3 regions of the Brevibacillus sp. AG162 genome follow, and region 2 is predicted to be linked to each of the others. Evidence: predicted binding sites of a transcription regulator. Region 2 holds the regulator's gene; each other region holds the start of a gene.
What was found. Region 2 encodes LexA, which represses DNA repair genes until DNA is damaged. Its sites were predicted from a motif close to CGAACATATGTTCG; they were not measured.
Positions count from the first base shown of each region.

Region 1: FB479_RS26700 (carbohydrate kinase) is a predicted target of LexA. The motif match lies at 2,099-2,112, and genes of this name have one in related genera.
Region 3: FB479_RS05445 (YolD-like family protein) is a predicted target of LexA. The motif match lies at 2,907-2,920, and genes of this name have one in related genera.

Region 1 is NZ_VFNO01000012.1:163,884-170,585, forward strand. It holds gene FB479_RS26695 (pseudouridine-5'-phosphate glycosidase) at 26-952, opposite strand; gene FB479_RS26700 (carbohydrate kinase) at 956-2,056, opposite strand; gene FB479_RS26705 (MarR family winged helix-turn-helix transcriptional regulator) at 2,242-2,688, shown strand; gene FB479_RS26710 (FMN-dependent NADH-azoreductase) at 2,824-3,450, shown strand; gene FB479_RS26715 (DoxX family protein) at 3,525-3,911, shown strand; gene FB479_RS26720 (pirin family protein) at 3,969-4,742, shown strand; gene FB479_RS26725 (cytochrome ubiquinol oxidase subunit I) at 4,906-6,240, shown strand; gene FB479_RS26730 (cytochrome d ubiquinol oxidase subunit II) at 6,237-6,702, shown strand, end outside.
Region 2 is NZ_VFNO01000001.1:786,009-792,710, reverse strand. It holds gene FB479_RS03895 (HelD family protein) at 1-1,759, opposite strand, end outside; gene crcB (fluoride efflux transporter CrcB) at 1,798-2,163, opposite strand; gene FB479_RS03885 (DUF896 domain-containing protein) at 2,261-2,458, opposite strand; gene yneA (cell division suppressor protein YneA) at 2,535-2,873, opposite strand; gene lexA (transcriptional repressor LexA) at 3,036-3,659, shown strand; gene FB479_RS03870 (DUF456 domain-containing protein) at 3,710-4,195, opposite strand; gene FB479_RS03865 (DUF4269 domain-containing protein) at 4,304-4,879, shown strand; gene FB479_RS03860 (SOS response-associated peptidase) at 4,876-5,565, opposite strand; gene FB479_RS03855 (GNAT family N-acetyltransferase) at 5,652-6,542, opposite strand.
Region 3 is NZ_VFNO01000002.1:130,506-137,207, forward strand. It holds gene FB479_RS30850 (discoidin domain-containing protein) at 1-473, shown strand, start outside; gene FB479_RS31220 (acyltransferase) at 793-1,917, opposite strand; partial or broken gene FB479_RS05440 (YolD-like family protein) at 2,059-2,303, opposite strand; gene FB479_RS05445 (YolD-like family protein) at 2,316-2,657, opposite strand; gene FB479_RS05455 (hypothetical protein) at 3,126-3,722, opposite strand; partial or broken gene FB479_RS31225 (hypothetical protein) at 3,782-3,883, opposite strand; gene FB479_RS05465 (hypothetical protein) at 4,066-4,287, opposite strand; gene FB479_RS30745 (hypothetical protein) at 5,473-5,535, shown strand; partial or broken gene FB479_RS31230 (hypothetical protein) at 5,514-5,705, opposite strand; partial or broken gene FB479_RS05475 (sigma-70 family RNA polymerase sigma factor) at 5,864-6,238, opposite strand; gene FB479_RS05480 (GNAT family N-acetyltransferase) at 6,527-6,702, opposite strand, start outside.

The DNA of each region.
Region 1 (6,702 bases), on a different contig from region 2:
GCAATTAGTCGATCTTCGCTCTCTCTTATTTACCTTGATTCGCTTCTTTCTGATAAGCCACCGCGATTTTTGCAGCTACTTCAGCATTGTGCTTCACTAGCGCGATGTTCGTTGCCAAGCTCTTACCTTCTGTCAGCTTTTTCACTTTATCGAGCATGAATGGCGTTACCTGTTTCCCTGCAATGTTGTTTTCTTTTGCTTCTGCGAGTGCTTTCTGGATCACAGCCTCGATTTCCTGGTGGTTGAGTGCATCTGATTCTGGTACTGGGTTCGCGATAATCATACCGCCTTTGAGGCCGAGATCCCATTTGGTGTTCATCATCTTACCGACTTCTTCTGGTGTATCGATGCGCATGTCTACGCCAAATCCGCTTTCGCGAGCGAAGAAGGATGGGAATTCATCCGTGCGGTAGCCTACAACTGGTACACCTTGTGTTTCCAAATATTCGAGTGTGCGGCCGATATCGAGGATCGATTTCGCGCCTGCGCATACTACAGCGACATCTGTTTGCGCCAGCTCAGTCAGGTCAGCAGATACGTCCCAAGTGATTTCGCCTTCACGGTGTACCCCGCCGATACCGCCAGTTGCAAACATGTGGATGCCAGCCATCTCAGCTGCGATCATGGTAGCGGCTACTGTAGTCGCACCGATTTTACCGCTAGCCAAAATGTAAGCAAAGTCGCGACGGCTTACTTTTGCTACATTTTTGTTCGTCGCAAACTCTTCCAGCTCGCTGTCAGTCAAGCCGATTTTGATTTTGCCGTCCATGATCCCGATCGTAGCTGGTACAGCACCGTTGTCGCGAATGATTTGCTCTACTTCTTTTGCCATTTCAATGTTTTGCGGGTATGGCATACCGTGCGAAATAATCGTCGTCTCCAGCGCAACTACCGGCAGGTTGTTCTCCAGTGCGTGGCGTACTTCCTCAGTAAAGGTCAAATATTGTTTCATCTCTTATCGCTCCTTTTCGAATTGTTCTACGGCCAGTTCCAATTGTTCTGCTTTTAATAGAGGAGATACGGACTGCTCTGTTTGCAATGTCAGAGCGGATGCTGCCAATCCAAGGCGGCACGCTCTCTGGAAAGACTCTCCGTTTACAATGCCATACAAGAGTCCCGACGCGAACGCATCTCCTGCACCTGTTACATCTACTACTTGCGTTGGATACGGAGACATATGCTCCTCGACGTCCTCGGATTGATAGTAAATGCCTTCTTCACCCAAGGTCACGATGACGTGCTTGACGCCTCGTTCCCTGATCTTGCGGCAAGCCTCGGCGCATTCTTCGATCGTCGTGATCTTTATGCCAGCCATCAGCTCGGCTTCTTCGCGATTCGGCAAAATCGCTTCTACTCCGTCCAATTGCTGTGGGAGCTTCTTTGCTTTAATGGAAGAGACCGGGTCAACGAAGAGCAGGATGTTTTCTTCCCGGCATCGTTCGATGATGTAGGCCAAGCAGTCCGCCGGAATGTTTGTATCGATGAAAACCACGTGGGCTGCTGCAATGTGCGACCATTTTTCCGCGAACATCTCCGGTGTAAGCGCATCGTAAATATCCATGTTCGCCAAGGAAACAACCATCTCGCCATCGATATCGAGAAGCGCCGTATACGTTCCCGTCCGCTGTGTAGGCAGTCGCCACACTTGGCTGATGTGCACCCCGTGTTTTTTCGTCTCCTGCAAGAGCCATTCGCCTTCCTTGTCCTCACCAATGCTGGTGATGAGGGACGTATTGCAGCCAAGACGACCGAGGTTCTCCGCGATATTCCGTGCCACCCCTCCACACGATTCCATAATCGTTACGGGATTGGATGAGTGTAGACGCACCTGTTGCTTGCCACGTGCTTTGCGGTCTAGGTTGGCCCCACCAATACAAGCAATCATTCCTTCATCACGAAGTACATAAGCCCGTCCTTTGATTTCCCCGCGTTTGGTCAACTGTGCGATGTAGCCAGCTACCGCTGAACGTGAGATGCCAATCAGATCAGCCAGCTCTTGTTGCGTGATAAAAGGATTTTGCCGGATATGATGAAGGATCTGCATGTCTTTTTCCACGGTCATCCTCCTTTCTTCTGTTTCGCTTTCACAGCTCGTTTACAAACAAAAGTTTATCACTAAGACAACTGTTTGTACAGGCGTTTTCATTTTATTTTTTATCTCAATTTGACAAATCTGAATATGATCATGTAGGATTATCTTAAATTCAAGATATCCAAGTTTCGATGTAAAGGAGGGTCCATATGTCTGACAAATCACTGCGAAATGATCCCCTCGATCTTTTTGTAGTTTTATCGAGGTCATACAACTGGGTTACCGCTCACTCCAATCGTCACATTCGCGAGCATGGACTTAATCCAACTGAATTCGGGGTACTAGAGGTATTATTTCATAAAGGTCCTCAACCATTGCAGCAAATTGGCGAAAAAATATTGATCTCCAGCGGAAACATCACATACGTTGTGGACAAACTCGAGAAGAAGCAACTGCTCATTCGCAAGCCCTGTTCGGAAGACCGCCGCGTCATTTTTGCGGAACTCACGGAAAAAGGGCATCAATTTTTGTCTGAAATCTTCCCCCCTCATCAACGTGCCATTGAGAAAGCGATGGAAGGTCTCACACTAGAAGAACAGCGTCAAGCAATCGAGCTGCTAAAAAAGCTGGGACGCACTGCTCAGGCTACTTATTAGATGAGCAGTCCCCGCTCTTCACCACAATCGTTTCAAAAAAGTGTTGACAAAAGATCTGATACGTAATAATCTTAAAATCAAGATTTACACATTAAAAGTTAGTGACTTACTAATCGGAAGGGGAATATGATTTTCATGAGTAAAGTACTTTTTATCAAAGCAAACGATCGCCCAGTTGAGCAGGCTACCAGTGTAAAGCTGTACGAAGCTTTCACCAAAGCATACAGAGAAACACATCCAAACGACGAAATCGTTGAGCTGGATCTGTTTGCTGAAAACCTCCCTTATTACGGGAACGACATGCTGACTGCTATGTGGAAAGCAGGAAACGGCATCGAGCTGTCTGCTGATGAGCAAAAACGTGCCGACTTGGTTAACAAATACCTGAACCAGTTTACAGAAGCAGACAAAATCGTATTTGCTTTCCCTATGTGGAACTTCACTGTTCCTGCTGTTCTGCACTCCTATATGGATTACCTCTCCCAAGCAGGCAAAACATTCAAGTACACAGCTGAAGGTCCAGTTGGTCTGATGGGCGACAAAAAAGTAGCGCTGTTGAGCGCACGCGGTGGCGTTTATTCCGAAGGGCCTATGGCTGAAATCGAAATGGCAAACAAATACGTTCGCACGCTCCTCGGCTTCTGGGGCATCAGCAATGTATCGGAAGTGATTGTAGAAGGTCACAACCAATTCCAAGACAAAGCAGCTGAGCTTGTTGCAGCTGGTGTAGAAAAAGCAGCAAAACTGGCGGAATCCTTCTAAGGCCCGCCAGCCTTTTTGGACAATATCTTAAATTAAAGATACACTAATTAAAAACAATTAAGGAGAGATGAAAAGTGTTGGATACTGGATTATTGTTGATTCGTTTGGTCATCGGTTTGACGTTTGCAGGTCATGGTGCGCAGAAACTGTTTGGCTGGTTTGGCGGTTATGGTTTGAAAGGAACCGGCGGCTGGCTGGAGTCTATCGGAGTGAAACCTGGCGTAGCGATGGCCTTTGTGGCTGGATTGTCTGAGCTCGTTGGCGGTCTCATGTTTGCAGCAGGCGTAGGTATCTGGCCAAGTGCTATTTTGCTCGCTTTCACAATGCTGGTTGCCATTCTGAAGGTACACGGTCAAAATGGATATTGGGTCACACAAAACGGATTCGAATACAACCTGACGTTAATCGCAGTTGTTATTGGTGTGGCGTTGATCGGTCCAGGCGCATACGTTTTGTTTTAATGGTGACTCCTCACAACCCGTAAGCCAGCAATCGTATTAAGGGAGGAAACATCAGTGATGGAAATCCGCGTCTACACACAGAACGAGCAAGCAAAAGGACATTTTGGCGACGGTGAAATCGTAGAGAATAAACCAATTGGCTTCCCTCATGAAGGCTCCGTTGTCAAACGGGTAGGACCACTTTTTTACTGGGCATGGGCAAAATCACTGAAGACATTTGAAATTCCGCTGCACCCTCACTCCGGCTTTGAAATTTTGTCGTACGTCCTCACAGGGACAGTCGGACATCGGGACACGCTCGGAAATCTTCAAGAGGTGTCGACAGGCGGCGCACAGATCATGCAAACGGGTTCAGGCGCGTACCATGCAGAAGAGCTTGGCAAGGATACGGAAATGTTTCAAATCTGGTTTGAACCGCATCTCGCACAAACGACGAAGCAACCCCCGACTTACCATCAGTATGATCATGAGGAGTTTCCGTCTGAGGATGCTGATGGTGTGCAAGTAAAACACATCATCGGATCGTCTGCGCCGATTCAGTTGGTCACAGATTCCTTGATGAGTGACATCACGATTCCCGCTGGAAAGTCGTATGCAAAAGAACTCCCGGCTGGTTATGCTCATGCAGTCGTCATCGTGGAAGGGAACGGAAGCGTTGCAGAGAAAACAACGATCAGCGAGAACCACACCCCGGCAACCAAAGGTGACTTTGTCGTTCTCTCCTCCAAGGAAAACAGCACAGCCATCTACCAAGCATCAACGAATGCTCCGCTCCGACTGGTGTTGATTCAAGTACCAACTGAGGTTGATTATCCGCTCTATCGTAAATAATCTACTCTTCCAAACGCCCTTATCCTATTATCAAGCCCGACCGTCACATTTTTGTGACGGTCTTTTTCGTATAAACTCCGCCTACTCATGGGACATTAACGAGGAAATCGTTAACAATTTTTGGTGCCGATCAGAAAGGAAGTTGAACGTGGAAGATATCGTGATGACTCGAGCCATATTCGGGACAACTATGGCCTTTCACATTATTTTTGCGACCTTGGGCGTGGGTCTCCCGCTCATGATCTTGCTGGTGGAGCTCCTCTTTTGGCGGACGCGTGACCGCGATTACGAGATTATGGCCAAACGCTGGACAAAGGCCCAGGCGATCTTGCTCGGTGTCGCGATCCCCTCTGGAACGATTGCTGGGGTCCAGCTCTCCCTGTTATGGCCAGGGTTCATGGAGATTGTCGGCAAGGTGATCTCGCTTCCTTTTCAGATCGAAATATTCGCTTTCTTCGTGGAAGCCTTATTTATGTCCATCTACGTCTACGCGGCTCACCGCCTATCCCGCAACATGCGTTTGTTGAGTTTGTTCATGGTTTTGCTTGGTGCGACAGCCTCTGCGATCCTGATTACGAATGTCCACGCCTTTGAAGGCACGCCCACTGGCTTCCGGATGGTCGATGGGCAGATTGTCGACGTGGACCCGTGGAAAGCTTTTTTCAATCCCAGCTTTATCGTGACGGCAGGTCATGTAACTGTTTCTGCTTATATGACGGGGGCATTCATCGTCGCTGGAGTGGCAGCGTGGAAAATGCTGCGCGCCGAAAAAGGCAGCCGCGTTTATTTGTATCATCAAAAAGCACTCTTGGCCGGCTTGATCGTAGGTGGCACCTTTTCCCTTTTAACCGCTTTGAACGGTCATGAATCTGCACAGCTTTTGCATAAATACCAGCCGGAAAAGCTGGCAGCTGCGGAAGGACTGTTTGAAACACAAGCATACGCCCCGCTCGCGATTGGCGGCTTTACCGATCCCGAGACGAAAGAAGTCAAATACGCGATCGAGATTCCATGGGCGCTCAGCTTCCTTGCAGCCAATCGCTTTGACGAGGTCGTGGTCGGTCTGGACGACTTTCCACAGGAGCTGTGGCCTCCACTCTACGTCCATACACTGTTTAACGGAATGGTCATTATCGGCAGCTTGTTAATCTTCGTTGGTTTCATCGGCTTCGCTTGGAAGAAGCTCCTAAAACGCTCTCAGTTTCCCCGTTGGGTGCTCTGGGTATTTGTCGCGAGTGGACCGCTCGCCTTGCTAGGCATCGAATTCGGCTGGATTTTTGCCTGCACAGGACGCCAGCCATGGGTGGTTTATCGTGTGATGAAAACAGTAGATGCCGCTACCCAAGCAGCAGGCATCTCTACCCTGTTCTGGATTTTCCTCTCGGTGTACCTATTTTTCGCGATCGTCACCCTGCTCGTATTCCGCAGCTATTTTGGCCGCCACCCTTTGGAGCTCGATCCGCCTGAACAGCCGAAAGTGGACGGAGGAACGGCATGACCGACACGATTATTGCCATTACGCTACTCTGGATTTTCGTCGTCATCTATTCCGTCGCGGCCTCCTTTGACTTCGGTGCAGGTTTTTGGTCGATGATCTATTTGAATCGGGAAAAAACCAAGGCCACCCAAATCGCCAATCGCTACCTCTCGCCCTCCTGGGAGGTCGTGAATGTCTTTATCGTGTTAATTGTTGTCGCGCTCGTTACCTTTTTCCCTGGCGCGACCTACACACTGGGGAGTCTGCTGCTGGTTCCCGGATGTCTGGTCGTTTTATTGATGCTGATTCGCAGTACGTTTATGGTCTTCTCGCATTTGATTTACAAGTATGACAAGATGCTCAGCATCGTCTCCGGCGTTACCGGGATATTGGTGCCAGCTCTGTTAATCAGCGTGCTTCCTGTGACGCAAGGCGGGTTGTCTCGGATGATCAATGGCGTGGAGTATCTCGATTGGGGACTGT
Region 2 (6,702 bases):
CTTCATTGGCACAGCGCATGATTTCTATTGTCGAACGATAGCTTTGCGACAACGTATAATAGGAAGGAAACAGATGTGCAAAAATCCCCTTCGTCAACTCTTCCCACGCATGAATCCCTCGGTAGCTATGAATGCCTTGCGCAATATCTCCCACGATCGTGAGCGAGTTTCGCTTGGTTGCCAATGCAATCACGGCTATTTCTAACGCACTCAAGTCTTGTGCCTCATCCACGACCGTATGATCAAAATGTTCCGCTTTATTCATTCCTTCAACAATATGCTGCAAATATAGCAATGGCGCGATATCTTCCGGTTCCAATCTCTCCTCTGCAAACAGCGCAGCACTTGACTGCGTCACATCACGAACAACTTCGTCTGAAATGTCAGCAGGTACGAGCTTGCGCAGCAATTCCTCGTCAGCAATCAACTCGCGATAAGCTGCGAAGATCTCCAGTCTTGGAAACGAAGTCAGGTACGTATCCAGTATTTGCTCCAGCATTTTCTCGAATTTGTACAAGCCTTCTTTGTCCAAATCGACTTTTCGCTCTCGCAAATGGGCAAACAATTGCTTGTTCATTTCTTGTTTCAAATGCTTGCGAAGCGCTTCTACCCGGCGATGATACGGCATATTCGCGAATTGCTCCAGGAAGCACTGACGAATAAAATCACCGGGAATGGAAAAGACTTGCTTCGTTTTGTTGTATAAAAAGCTGAGCTTCTTAAAAGGGATTCTTGTTTCGACGATATGCCGAATGTACTGCTCCAGTGCCTCTCGACAAGCGAGCGATCCTTTGAAGCGAAGCCTGTTTCGCGTCATTTCTTGCTGGCGCTCATCCTGCCCCTCTTCGAAGAACAATTGAAGAGGCTTATCTGGACTCACGATTCTCCATCCTTTTGGCAGCAGAGGCTTCACAAGACGCGCTGCCCAATCTACAAAGGTAGACTGTTGAACGTCATCGACTCCCAGCTCAGGTAAAACCTCGGATATGTAGGTAAGAAACATCCGGTTAGGTGCAAACACCATGAACTTTTTGGACATCATGGAATCCTGGTAGTTATAAATCAAATAGGAGAGTCGGTGCAGCGCGATGGTCGTTTTTCCGCTCCCCGCTACTCCTTGCACAACAATGGGTCGTTCTTTTTCCGCCCGGATTATATCATTTTGCTCGGATTGAATCGTAGCGACGATGTCTTTTAGCCTGCTATCGTTTGCCTGATTCAGATTGGCAGCCAAAAACTCATCAATGAAGCCCTCTTGCAAAAATTCGTCGGGATGCCCCATTTCGCGGTTAATCGTTTCTTTTACCGCTCCATCATAGATGCCGACGATCTTTCCGTCTTCAATCGCAAAATTACGCTTTAATCGAACTTCACCACGTACGATCTCGCGTCCCATCCGGTAAAACGCGTCTTTGCTCTCACCAGAGTAATAAAGACCGGCGATAGGCGCACGCCAATCTACGACGACAGAATCAAATGTATCGCTACGTACAATTCCTCGTTTTCCTATGTAGACCTGATCCAGCTCGTAGATTTCATCCTTCAAGAAATCCACTCTGCCGAAATAAGGCTTCTCTCGACCCTGATCTTCCAGGTAGCGCAAATCCTTTGCCTTTTTATAGTTCACGACCTGTTTCACATAGTCATCCGTTGCCTCGCGAATATCATTGCGAAGCTGCTCCATTTCTTCGTCGATCGCTGAAATGGTTTCATCCAGCTTTTTTTGTTCCAATTCATAATCACGATGCTGTGTACTCACATTCATTCCCCCTCACATGTATCGTGTCATTGAACGTATCAGGACCATTGCCTAGCCAACCATATTCCAACCGCACAAGAGAGTAGGCCGACTCCCAAACTGAGAAGAGCGTACAAAGTGCCACGCAACAGGTGACCTTCTCCCCAAAAAGAGACCACTTCCAAGGAGAAGCTAGAGAAAGTCGTAAATCCTCCCATGACACCCGTTGCAAATAAGAGATAGAGCGTTGGAGATAAAATGTCGCGTTCTTTCCCCAGCACGAACAAGATGCCGATGATCAAAGATCCACAAACATTGGCAATCCAGGTTCCCCACGGCCATCCCGGCTGATTCGCGAGCAAAGACAATAGGTAGCGCACAAGAGAGCCAACTGCTCCTCCAACCGCCACAGCTATCCACGCCATCGCTTTCCCTCCCCTGGCTATCAAAACCGTATGTATGTTACAGAAAAAGACACCCTAGCTTCAAGCGAGGATGTCTGTCGTATCAGTAATTGTTATCTTACTGTTTTGGCTTATTTTCTTCAAGGTCTTCCACATAACGGATGGAGTCCAAATTTGCTTTCAATGAAAGCTTAACGGCGTCAATATACTTTTGGCGCAATGCTTTTTGTTCGAGCTTTTCCTCTTCGGTCAAACCTTCTTCGCGAGATTTTTTGACCAATTCGTTAATGCGTTTAATTTCTGCGTCAGATACCACTGCTGGTTCCTCCCACTCTGTAGTAGTGCCGCTTCATTATACCACATACGAATGATCCCGCAAGACAGCCGAACACTTATGGGGTATCAGGAAGGATGAGAGTCTGACCCGGGTAAATCCTGTTGCTCTCTAAACCGTTCGCATCCTTAATCTCTATTATATAGTCACGAACATCCATATGCTGATTTGTATTGTATTGAACAGCTAATGACCATAGGCTATCTCCGGATTGTACAGTTACCTCTCTACCCTTTGGCTCCTCCATTGGCGAAGAAGCAAACACTAGTTCGGTCAACAAGTAAAAAAAGAGAGTAAATGTAATAAGAAACAAGAGAGCTTGTCCTCTCGTGATACCAAAACGAACACGGCGTTCTTCTTTTTTCTCGAAACGATTACGTACTGTCGATGAATTCATGATAATGGCCCCCTCACAAACATACGTTCTGATCACTTGTAACCTCATGATAAATGAGAACATATGTTCATGTCAACAAATAATCGAACTTATGTTTGTCGAACGCAAGCTCCCATGGTATAATATAGGAAAATATGTTCGAGAAATCAGGGGTGTCTTTCTATGTCAAAATTATCGAGTAGACAACAAGCCATCATCGAGTTCATACGAAAGGAAGTTCGTGATAAAGGATATCCGCCATCTGTACGTGAAATTGGAGAAGCTGTTGGACTAGCTTCCAGCTCAACGGTACATGGGCATTTGGCACGTTTAGAGAAAAAAGGCCTCATTCGTCGAGATCCTACCAAACCTCGTGCCATCGAATTGCTATCAGATGAAGATCGTTTTCAAGACAATTTCGAAGACTCTGTCGTCCGTGTGCCAGTAATCGGAAAAGTAACCGCTGGACAACCGATTACTGCCATTGAGGATGTGGAAGAATACTTCCCGCTTCCAGATAATATCGTGACTTCTGACAAGGTCTATATGCTGCGCGTCTCCGGGAACAGTATGATTGATGCCGGGATTCTCGACGGGGACTACGTAATTGTTCGCCAACAGCACGTAGCGAACAATGGTGACATTGTCGTAGCCATGACAGAAGAAGACGAAGCCACCGTCAAAAGATTTTTCAAAGAAAAGAACCACTTCCGTCTCCAACCGGAAAATGCCACGATGGAACCGATCATTCTGGAACATGTCACCATTCTCGGTAAAGTCATCGGTGTCTATCGACTCATTCACTAGTTTCCACGTAAAAAAGGACAGCCGAGGCTGTCCTTTTCGTTTTCTGTATGTTATCTGGCGATAAAAAACCAGATGATCATTGTAACTTGCAAAATGACTTTTACGACCGCACTGCCCAAAAATCCGATCAGTGAGCCTACGCCCGCTTTCACTGCTCGCTCCATTGACTGCTTCTGTACCATCAGTTCTACCAGAACGACAAATACGAACGGCAAGATCAGCATACCAAACGGTGGGAAAACGAAAATCCCGAGGATAATTCCGACCGCAGCCGCAACGGACGACCACTTGGACCCCCCGTACCTTTTCACGAAGTACATGTTCGTCAGTAAGTCAGCACCGTATAGCAGAATGCTTAGAACGACCATTCCCCACCAAAAGGATGCCGGCAATCCCGCTCCCGGATCTGCAATGAAAAAGTGATAGAGCAAAAAGCCCGCCCACAGCAAGATCGTATCAGGTAAAACGGGTAAAAAAATTCCTGCGATGCTTAGCAAGAACAATAACACAACCACGACCCACAAAAATATTTCCATCCACTACACTCCCTTCATCTAGGTATACGAGTAATGACCGATTTCGTTGCGTACTTATTCACTTTTGTCTAAACTATTTTAAAAGAAAGTAGACATGGAGGTAGTCTCATGAGAAATTGGCATGATCTCTCTTACTTGGGCAGAGGAACGATGCGCCAAAAAGCGGCGTGGGCAGCGATTCAACATACGCACATCATGAAAGTACTATCCGATTACCGCCCAGTGCTTGCCGGAACCATCCCATTAGACATTGATGTCAAGGAAAGCGATCTAGACATTATTTGCGAAAGTCATGATCTGGAACAGTTTGAGCAAGCTGTTCGTACAGCGTTTGGCTGCTTGCCCGGATTTGAAGTGACATACCTGGATGTAAAAAGTATTCCCACGTGCGTTATCTCGTTTTTCACAGCTGACTTTTGGTTTGAATTGTTTGCTCAACCGGTGGCTGTCGAAAAGCAAAATGCCTACCGTCATATGGACATTGAAGCACGATTGTTAGACATAGGAGGCTTGGATGCGTACCAACATATCAGATCTCTGAAGCAAAGCGGCATCAAAACAGAGCCTGCATTTGCTCGATACTTTCATATTCCGGGTAATGATCCCTATGAGGCATTGTTGCAATTGGAGCCGTTAACCGACCAGGAATTACGACAAAGAATTCAGCTCCTGCGAAAGGATTAATCTTCGAACAAAGAACCGATGTCTACTTCTTGAATACAGGAAGGATCATCATTTTTGGGACTGCCCACTTTGGTAGATACCGGATACACCGTCATCTCGCTGGAATCATAGGGGGTAAACAGTGACTGTAGCTGCAGCTGATCATACTTCTCCCGATCAAGCCATAAGTCCTCGTCATCTTTCTTTAAGATGACAGGCATTCGCTCATGTATATTCTTCATGAGCTCATTCGCCTTTGTCGTAACAATCGTGCAGGTATGTACTTTTTCTCCCTCTTGATTCGTCCACGTATCATACAGGCCAGCAAAAGCAAATGGTTCCCCGGTCTTCATCATGATCCGCATCGGTTGCTTCCCTGTAATGGCGTTCATCCACTCATAAAAGCTGTCAGCAGGAAGGATGCATCTCTTTCGGGCGAAAAGCTGTTTGAATGCGGGCTTTTCATTTAATGTCTCGCAACGCGCATTGATCATTTTGTAGCTGCTCTTCTCATCGGCAGCCCACGACGGCACTAACCCCCATCTCAACTGACCCATACGTCGCTCGCCACGATTAGCAATAATCGCTGGAATGAACTGACCCGGTGCAATATTGTACCGTGGCTTTGCATCAAATGGAATGACTTCGATTTGGAACCGTTCCTTCCATTTTTCCAAGTTCGTTACGAGAGTAAAACGGCCACACATGCTTTTCCCCTCACACCCTTCCATACTGGACGTCTGCTTTTTCTCTTCTACTTTACTGTTTCACCTGACGTGTCATTTCAAACCTTTTATGCGTGTGAAGTAAGCGGAAAACGAAAATGCTCTCTCTCCATTTTTAACGAGGGACGAACAAATAAGGCATCATCCGTCGTTGTCATCCATGCAGATTGGATCTTTTCATTCTCACTATCCGGCATAAAGTGAAAATGAATGATCGTTGTCTCAGCCGTTACCAAATGAGAAAGGACTGCTTCTATATCAACTGGTTTTTTACTTACTAGATCAAATACATGCAGGTGGTCATCTTCTTGTTCAAATAAGACAATCACATCCTCTTCTTCGACATAATAAATCGCATCCCGAAAAACGAGCAGAAAGTAAAACATCAACAGATGCTCGCTATCCTTGACGCCCAATTTCGATGAAACAGGAATTCGTTTGGCAGCAAATTCCTTCATGATGATAAAATCAACCTCATTATCAACATCTAGCTTGCGCAAGACCGACTTTTTTCCTACTTGCTTTTTCAAATCAGACGCCATTAAGCGAAAACTACTTTCCTGTACTCTCTCAAATCCGAACTTCGGATAAAAATCGAGCACAGTTTCGTTGGCAAACAAATAAATAAAATCGTATTCCTTCTCGCATGTTTGAAGAATATGGTTCATCAATTTCGCTGCCAATCCTTGGGTGCGATAAGCCGGGTGCGTCATGACCGTTCCGATCTGGAGTGCCTTATAGTCTTTACCATTGGATGTCACGACCATCTTACTGGCAGAAGCGTTGGCAATGACCTGGTCCCCATCCATATAGGAGTAGCAGACATAGTTGTCATTCCAAAAGCCCTTGTTATACCATTCTTTAAAATCGAGCTGAAAGATCAGCTTGGCGAGGTCATTAAAGCTTTCCTTGTATGTTTCGATATGCTTGTAGTCGCTAATCAAACGATATTCACCCATGTAAAAACCTCCCATTCTATTGTTAGTGCTGTTTGTCATCATCCATTCCTTTTCAGCAATCCCTTCTTTCCAATAAAAAAGACCACAAGAAGAATTCTCTTCTCATGGTCAAATTTATCGATGTGATAAAGACAGCTATCCCGAACAGAATAGATATCAT
Region 3 (6,702 bases), on a different contig from region 2:
ATTGGCAATTTCAAGCATGGAATGGAGCCGATTGGATCGTTTTAGATTCACAATCGGGTATCACGGACTGGGTTCCAGGCACCAAGAAAGAATTTATGTTCAACAACTCAAATAGCTATAACAAGTACAGAATTTTTATTACTGCGAACAATGGTGGATGGGCGATTTCATTAGGCCAAATGGAAATGATGGAGAAAATTAATTCAACCCCAGACCCTGATCCAGAACCAATTCCAACTGGTGATAACGCACTTCTTGTAATTAAAATGATCAGTGGACTTGAAAAAGAATTTGAGCTGACTGCATCCGAAGTACAGGACTTCATTGACTGGTACAATGACCGCGCTGACGGTAGAGGAAAAGAAACATACATGTTCGATAAGGACTTTAACAAAGGGCCGTTTACCGCTCGAAAAGATTATGTAGCTTTCAGTAAGATTCAATCCTTTGAAGTAATGGAATATACCAAATAACATGCCGAGGCACCTCCTATAACAGGAAGGTGCCTCGTACATTCTTAACGCTCGTCTATGCTGAAAGAATATAGTCTACGAATACTGGCGATGAATGGATTATCAGCTTGCTCGAGCAGCGTCAGGTATATAAATTCCATATATCATCACCACTACAATTGTATCAATACCAAAAGACACATGCGCTGGTAATTACTCGTAAGTACCTTCATAATGACCAGGAAAGGGATTTTCCTTGTTGTTTATTCAAAGTTCGTTTACCTTGGTGTTTTTCGGTGCCCAGTTAGAAAAGGTATCCTCAATTATCTACAACTGCTTCTCAATTTGAATAATCTACCTTTGTATCAATTTCTTTTCTCAGCTTTGGTCTGATGAAGACTCCCCCGAACAAATGGACGAATTTAAACCGACTGCCCAAATAGGTAAGGACACAGGAACATACAATCGTAAGTATAAATAACATTACTAATCCTGAATCTCCTACTCTCAATCCTTTGAAGTGAAACAGTTCACTAATGATCAAAGGATGGATCAGGTAAATGAAAAAGGAATGGGTAGAGAACCAACAGACCGAGTGTAATACCTTCCTTGGCCAACCAGTCATGCTTGTAGACAGCCTGTACATGAACAAGGCGCTTACAACCGTGTATAACAAAGTGCTCGGCTTAGTTGAGGAGGCAAAAGTGTCCGTCCATTTACTATCGACCACCAATACGATCAGAGAGGCTAACCATGGTACAAACGTTTGCCAGAGCGTCAGCTTTCCGACAAATGCTGAGAATTTATTAAATCTCATTGCCACGAACATTCCCAAAACGAAGTAAAACACCCATACAGGAAAAAGAATAACATAAGGTACCTTGATGCTAGGTAGTACGATGAGTTGGTTGGCATGTAAATAAATTGCCATGTGCATTACTAAGGTCGATATAAACGAAACTGTTAGCGTCCAATTCGTCTTCGTCCGTAGAAGACTCTTCAAGAATGGATATATTAGATAGAGTTGGCAAATGATCACCAAGAAATATAGGTGAACGTAAGCCGTACCTTTCACCATATGCTTCCCTAGCGTTGTTAAAAGAACCCAGGGTTCGACTGACCCAAGATTGTATTGCTGGGCATAGGTAAAGTAAAGTATGCTCCAGATCAAATACGGTAGTAAGATCTTATTATACCGCCTTTTAAAAAACTCTCGTTTCCCTATCCTCCCCCGGTCACTTAAGGCAAGACTTAACCCTGAAAGTAGAATAAACATTGGTACAGCGAAACGCGCTACCTGATTCCAAGCAAACGCCATAACACTAGTTTCTACATAACTCGCTGTTACATGGATTAAGATTACTGCAATAGCACTGATAGCCCTTAGATAATCAATCTCTTTAATTCTCGTATGAATGCACCTTCTCTTCTCTCTATGTTGTGGACCTCTGCAACAGTTTTCCATTCATGATAATAGCATTCTTTTGTAAATATCGGAAAGTGTGGCTATTTTGCCCTACCAAAAATAAACAAAAGACCAGTCTCTGCTTTTTTACAGATACGGGTCGTAGTTTTTTCGAAGACATTCAATTTGTACTTTCTCTTTTTATATGTAGCTATCTTTCATAAAATCTAAGAAAGGAGTTTTCCTCGTTGTTTCGTCTATTTCAACGTGAACGAGTCTCGTACGCGAGTCAAGAACCGTGATTCGCCCCCGCACTTTCTCCGACATCCCCCATACAGTTAATGACCTCTCATCGCCATCACTTTTGCTTCTACGAGCTGATTCCCCAATTCCTCTAATTCAAACTCGTCTCGATTAGGTCTTTTTGGTGTAGATGCTTGTGCCATCTATTGAACCCCCTAGCTTCTAACATCACTAATGGTATCCATCGGAATCCATTGGACATCTTCATCTGTAAGCAACTTTACCTTTCTGCTATTCGTATCTACCCACTCAACTTTTCTCCACATCCTGCACGTAGTTCCAATGCTATTCTCCTTATGTTTCCACCAAGTATTCGCGACAGCATAGTTTTCTCGTCCTGCGTTTCTAAATTGGTAATGAAACGATTCAAGCTCATCCTGCCCAAGTATAGGCATGGGTACGAGTTTGTCGTCTTCTTTCATTTGCAGGTATAGTTCACGTTGCTCCGGTAATACAAACCGTGATGGTCCGAATAAGTTTTCGATTTTCTTTGCCATTATAACCGTCCCTTTCGTTCCCACGTTTCAAATACTTCCATCTTGTAAGGTTCCGACCTTTGCCACTCGATGTATTCTTCGCCAGATACTTTTATTACCGCCATTACTTCTTCGTGGCTTCGTCCGGTCTTTACGCATATCTCATCGACACTCGGAGGTCTCGGTTTCATTGCTGAATAATTTCCAATAATCCGAAGCACCTTACGCTCAACATCAGATAAGGCCATAATAACCACTCCCACGAAAACAGGAACGTTTGTTTGTGTTTTATACGAACAGATTGCGAACATGCAAATAAAAAAACCTCCATGTGGGAGGCCTTCTATCAATTCGGTTTTGTATTTAAACCCTTGCTACGATTGGGTTGATGTAGGAACCAGCCTTAGCTAATCACCAGGGCGAGTTAATTTGCAAGATTAAAACACTTGCCCTCGCGTGTTTGCGGGGGCAAGTCTAGTGTCATTAATTTTAGTCAAGTTCTAATTGACTTTCACTTTTTACTTGCAATCCTTTAGCCACTCCGTTAGGAAACTGCAACTTACCTTCTTCTTCGAGGAATTTCCCTTGATAACCCCCTTTAATTACGTACGCGTCTTCGGCAACGGGACCTTCATATTTTTCTAAGTATACATACGCTTTTTCACCTGATTCGAATACTTCATTGCCTTCAAAAGTATACTCTGTTCCATCTTTATATCCGCCGGTCTCTAGTATTTTGATCACACTTTCCGGATCTACATCACCCTTATACACTTGCTTGACTTTTGCATCACTAAGGGTAAAAACGACGTTTTTATACTGGAAGCTCTCCGATTCATTGATTTCAACCTCGGCAATCACTTCAGCGCTTTCATTAAGCTTTTGGATACTGTCGAAACCCTCTACTACATCTCCCGATACATCTACTTTTTTTATTATCTGCTTATCGCTTTTTGCTGGATTATGAGATGTTTGGTCGTAAGCATGACTCGTTTCGATTTTATTAGAATCTAAAAATAGATAGCCCCCACAGACAAGAACACCTAATGCAAGTGTTGATAATATGATTTGTCTTTTGTTCTTCATTATATTTTTCATTCTTCCTATATGAGATTAATTCACTTTACATTATTATAACCAGCAATTTAATCGTCTCCAGGCTCTTTTACTTTCCGCCCATCTTTAGTAGTAGACATGACTTGTTGAGGGTCTTTAGCATGGTCTAAGCCAAGAACATGACCGAGTTCGTGAGCAAAAACACCTTTTTTTTACTTGCACTCATATCGTCTATGTAATAAGAGTTGGGACTCATCGAGGCATTTCTAATAATATCTGATCCATCGTACGGAGTAACTGATGTTTCGGCAGTCCAGCCTGTTTTTCCATAGTCCTCCTCTTTAAAGATGAACACTCTGCTCTTTTTTGTATCTCACCCAAAGCCTATATGTTTTTCTACAGCATTATTCCATGAGGCTAAAGCGTCCTTGAACTCGTCTTCGTAATCACTACTCATATCATCAGCGTAGTTAAACCTAACTACACTCTTATCCCAATAGTACCCTGTAGTGGAATAAGCAGAAGCGTTGTTTGGTACGGACAGTAAAGTGACAATTGATAAAAATCCTAGCAATAATGAGGTGCCTTTTTTCATTTCACTTCCTCTGTTTCTATTTTGTTACAAAAGATAGAATACTATAACGCTCTCGAGCTGTAAATATGTGGAATTTTACCTCTTACTTACTTTGACGAATAATTCTCGCTCTTGTTTCACAACTAGTTCACCAATTTCTTCAGGGGAGTTGCTTTACTTGATGTCAACAAAAATGCCCTAAAACGCCTTTCGAACTTTTTCGTAATACTGGATTGGATGTGGATATGATCGGTCGAAAAAACCAAAGCATTGCCTTAGACGTTAGCGTAATATAAATGAAGCTCATGGCGAGGCAGGACTACTTGAAGAGCCAAGAGGGAAAGGAAGTACAGGTCGAAGACCTTCTGGAGAATTGTCCGTTGAAGAAAAGCTAATACGTGCTGAAGCACGTATATACTATTGAAGGCTGAGAACGACCTACTAAAAAAGCTCGAGGCGCTCGAGAATCAGAAGATACAGAGGAGAAGCTAACGCCCTCCGAGCGCAATCAGATCATTAACCATGTCATTCGTCATTACAGCTTGCGACGTATCACACGTTATTTGTGCAAGGTAGCTCGCGTCAGTTCAAGTGGCTATTATCGCTGGATAAGTAACGAAGAAACAAAACAGTTACGTGAGAAATCGGACGAGCCTGATCTTTTGCTGATCAAAGAGCAATTTGATACTTTGAAAGGAAAAGCAGGAGCTTAAGTAATTAAAATGAGGCTTGAGTGCAGACATGGCATTATTATGAATCATAAGAAAATCCGTAGATTAATGTGTAAATATAAGCTTGTTGCAACCATTCGTCAAGCAAACCCCTATCGTAAAATGGCGAAAGCAACGATAGAACACCAAACCTACCCAAATCTTTTCAACCGCTAATTTGATCAGGGAGAACCAGAAAAGGTTTTGCTCACCGATATTACCTATTTGCACTATGGGAATGGACAATGTGCCTACCTGTCGGTAGTTCAAAGATGGGTCAACATAAGAGATCCTGGCTCACCATCTTTCTTCTTCCTGAAGCTATTTTACACTCTGATCAAGGCATGCATTATCCTCACCCTGGATTTCGTCTTCTCGTCGCCAAAGCAGGATTTCAGCAATCAATGTCCCGAAAGAAAAACTGTTGGGATAATGCTTCAATGGAGACCTTTTTGGGCCATATGAGAATGAGCTGGAGTATAATACGTGTACTTCTATTCAGGAATTACGAGCACAAGTTGAGGAGTACATTTCGTATTACAACCCAAGTAGAAAATGACCCCTGATGAATTCAGGAGTCATTTGTTGGTTGCCTAACGCAGCGGCGCTTTTTTTAACTTGAATTGGTGTGATTTTGCCACTTTTGGTTCCATCTCCAATTTGTCCGAAAGTATTGCCTCCCCAGCCAAAAGCAACTCCTTCCGCACTTACACCCAAAGAATGAACATTTCCAGACGATAAAGTTTTTTAACCCGCTAAATTGGTAATTTCAACTGGTAAGGAGTAATTGGGTGTCTCTCCATTACCAAATCCTCCACTTCCATTGCCGCCCGGCGTCCGAGTGGCTTCATCCTATTTACTCAAAAAACTGCCCCCGCTGCGAAAAACTACCGATTCTGCGGTTGCTTCGTCCGATAAAACTCATTAAACAACTTCATTAACGCTCGCTTTTCGATACGGGATACATACGAACGAGAAATGCCCAGCTCACGCGCAATTTCGCGCTGTGTCTTTTCTTTGTCCTGATCCAGCCCAAATCTGCCGATGATGACCTCTTTTTCACGCTCATCGAGGATGTGTATGTGCTGGTAAATTTTATTGGACTCCAGCTTGAGCTGCACAGCGTCGACCACTTCGTCTGTTTCTGTGCCAAGGACGTCGATCAAGGTGATTTCATTGCCTTCTTTATCCGTCCCAATTGGGTCGTGCAAGGAAACATCTTTTTTGGTTTTTTTCAGACTTCTCAGATGCATGAGGATTTCAATCTAAATGTCAAAAGGGGAGCATAGACAGACTTAGATGTTCATTGAAAATAAAGCAATAGACTGAAATCCTTGATATGCCGGGAGTTGTTTCAGGAAAAATCTTCAGTCGTACAAAATAAGATTCAGACTCATGTTCAAATTTAAAAAGCCGCTGACTATGACTTAAAAAATAAAAGTCTTAGACTGCGGCTGCTTATTTTGCGCTAACTCTCAACTTGGGGAATGTCTGAAAGAAGCTGCCATTATTTCGGCTTCTTAAGACATATGCTGAGGATCAATCACTTATTAATCAAGCATGAGATACCAATAAATGGCTATCTCATCACTATCTTTATCTAGACCTCTGTAAACGTAGGAATCGAAACCTCCGATCACAAAACCACAGCTTTCGTAGAATTTACATGCGCGGACATTAGTACTTTGTGTCTCCAGCATGATTCCCGTCATACCGCCATCCTTCG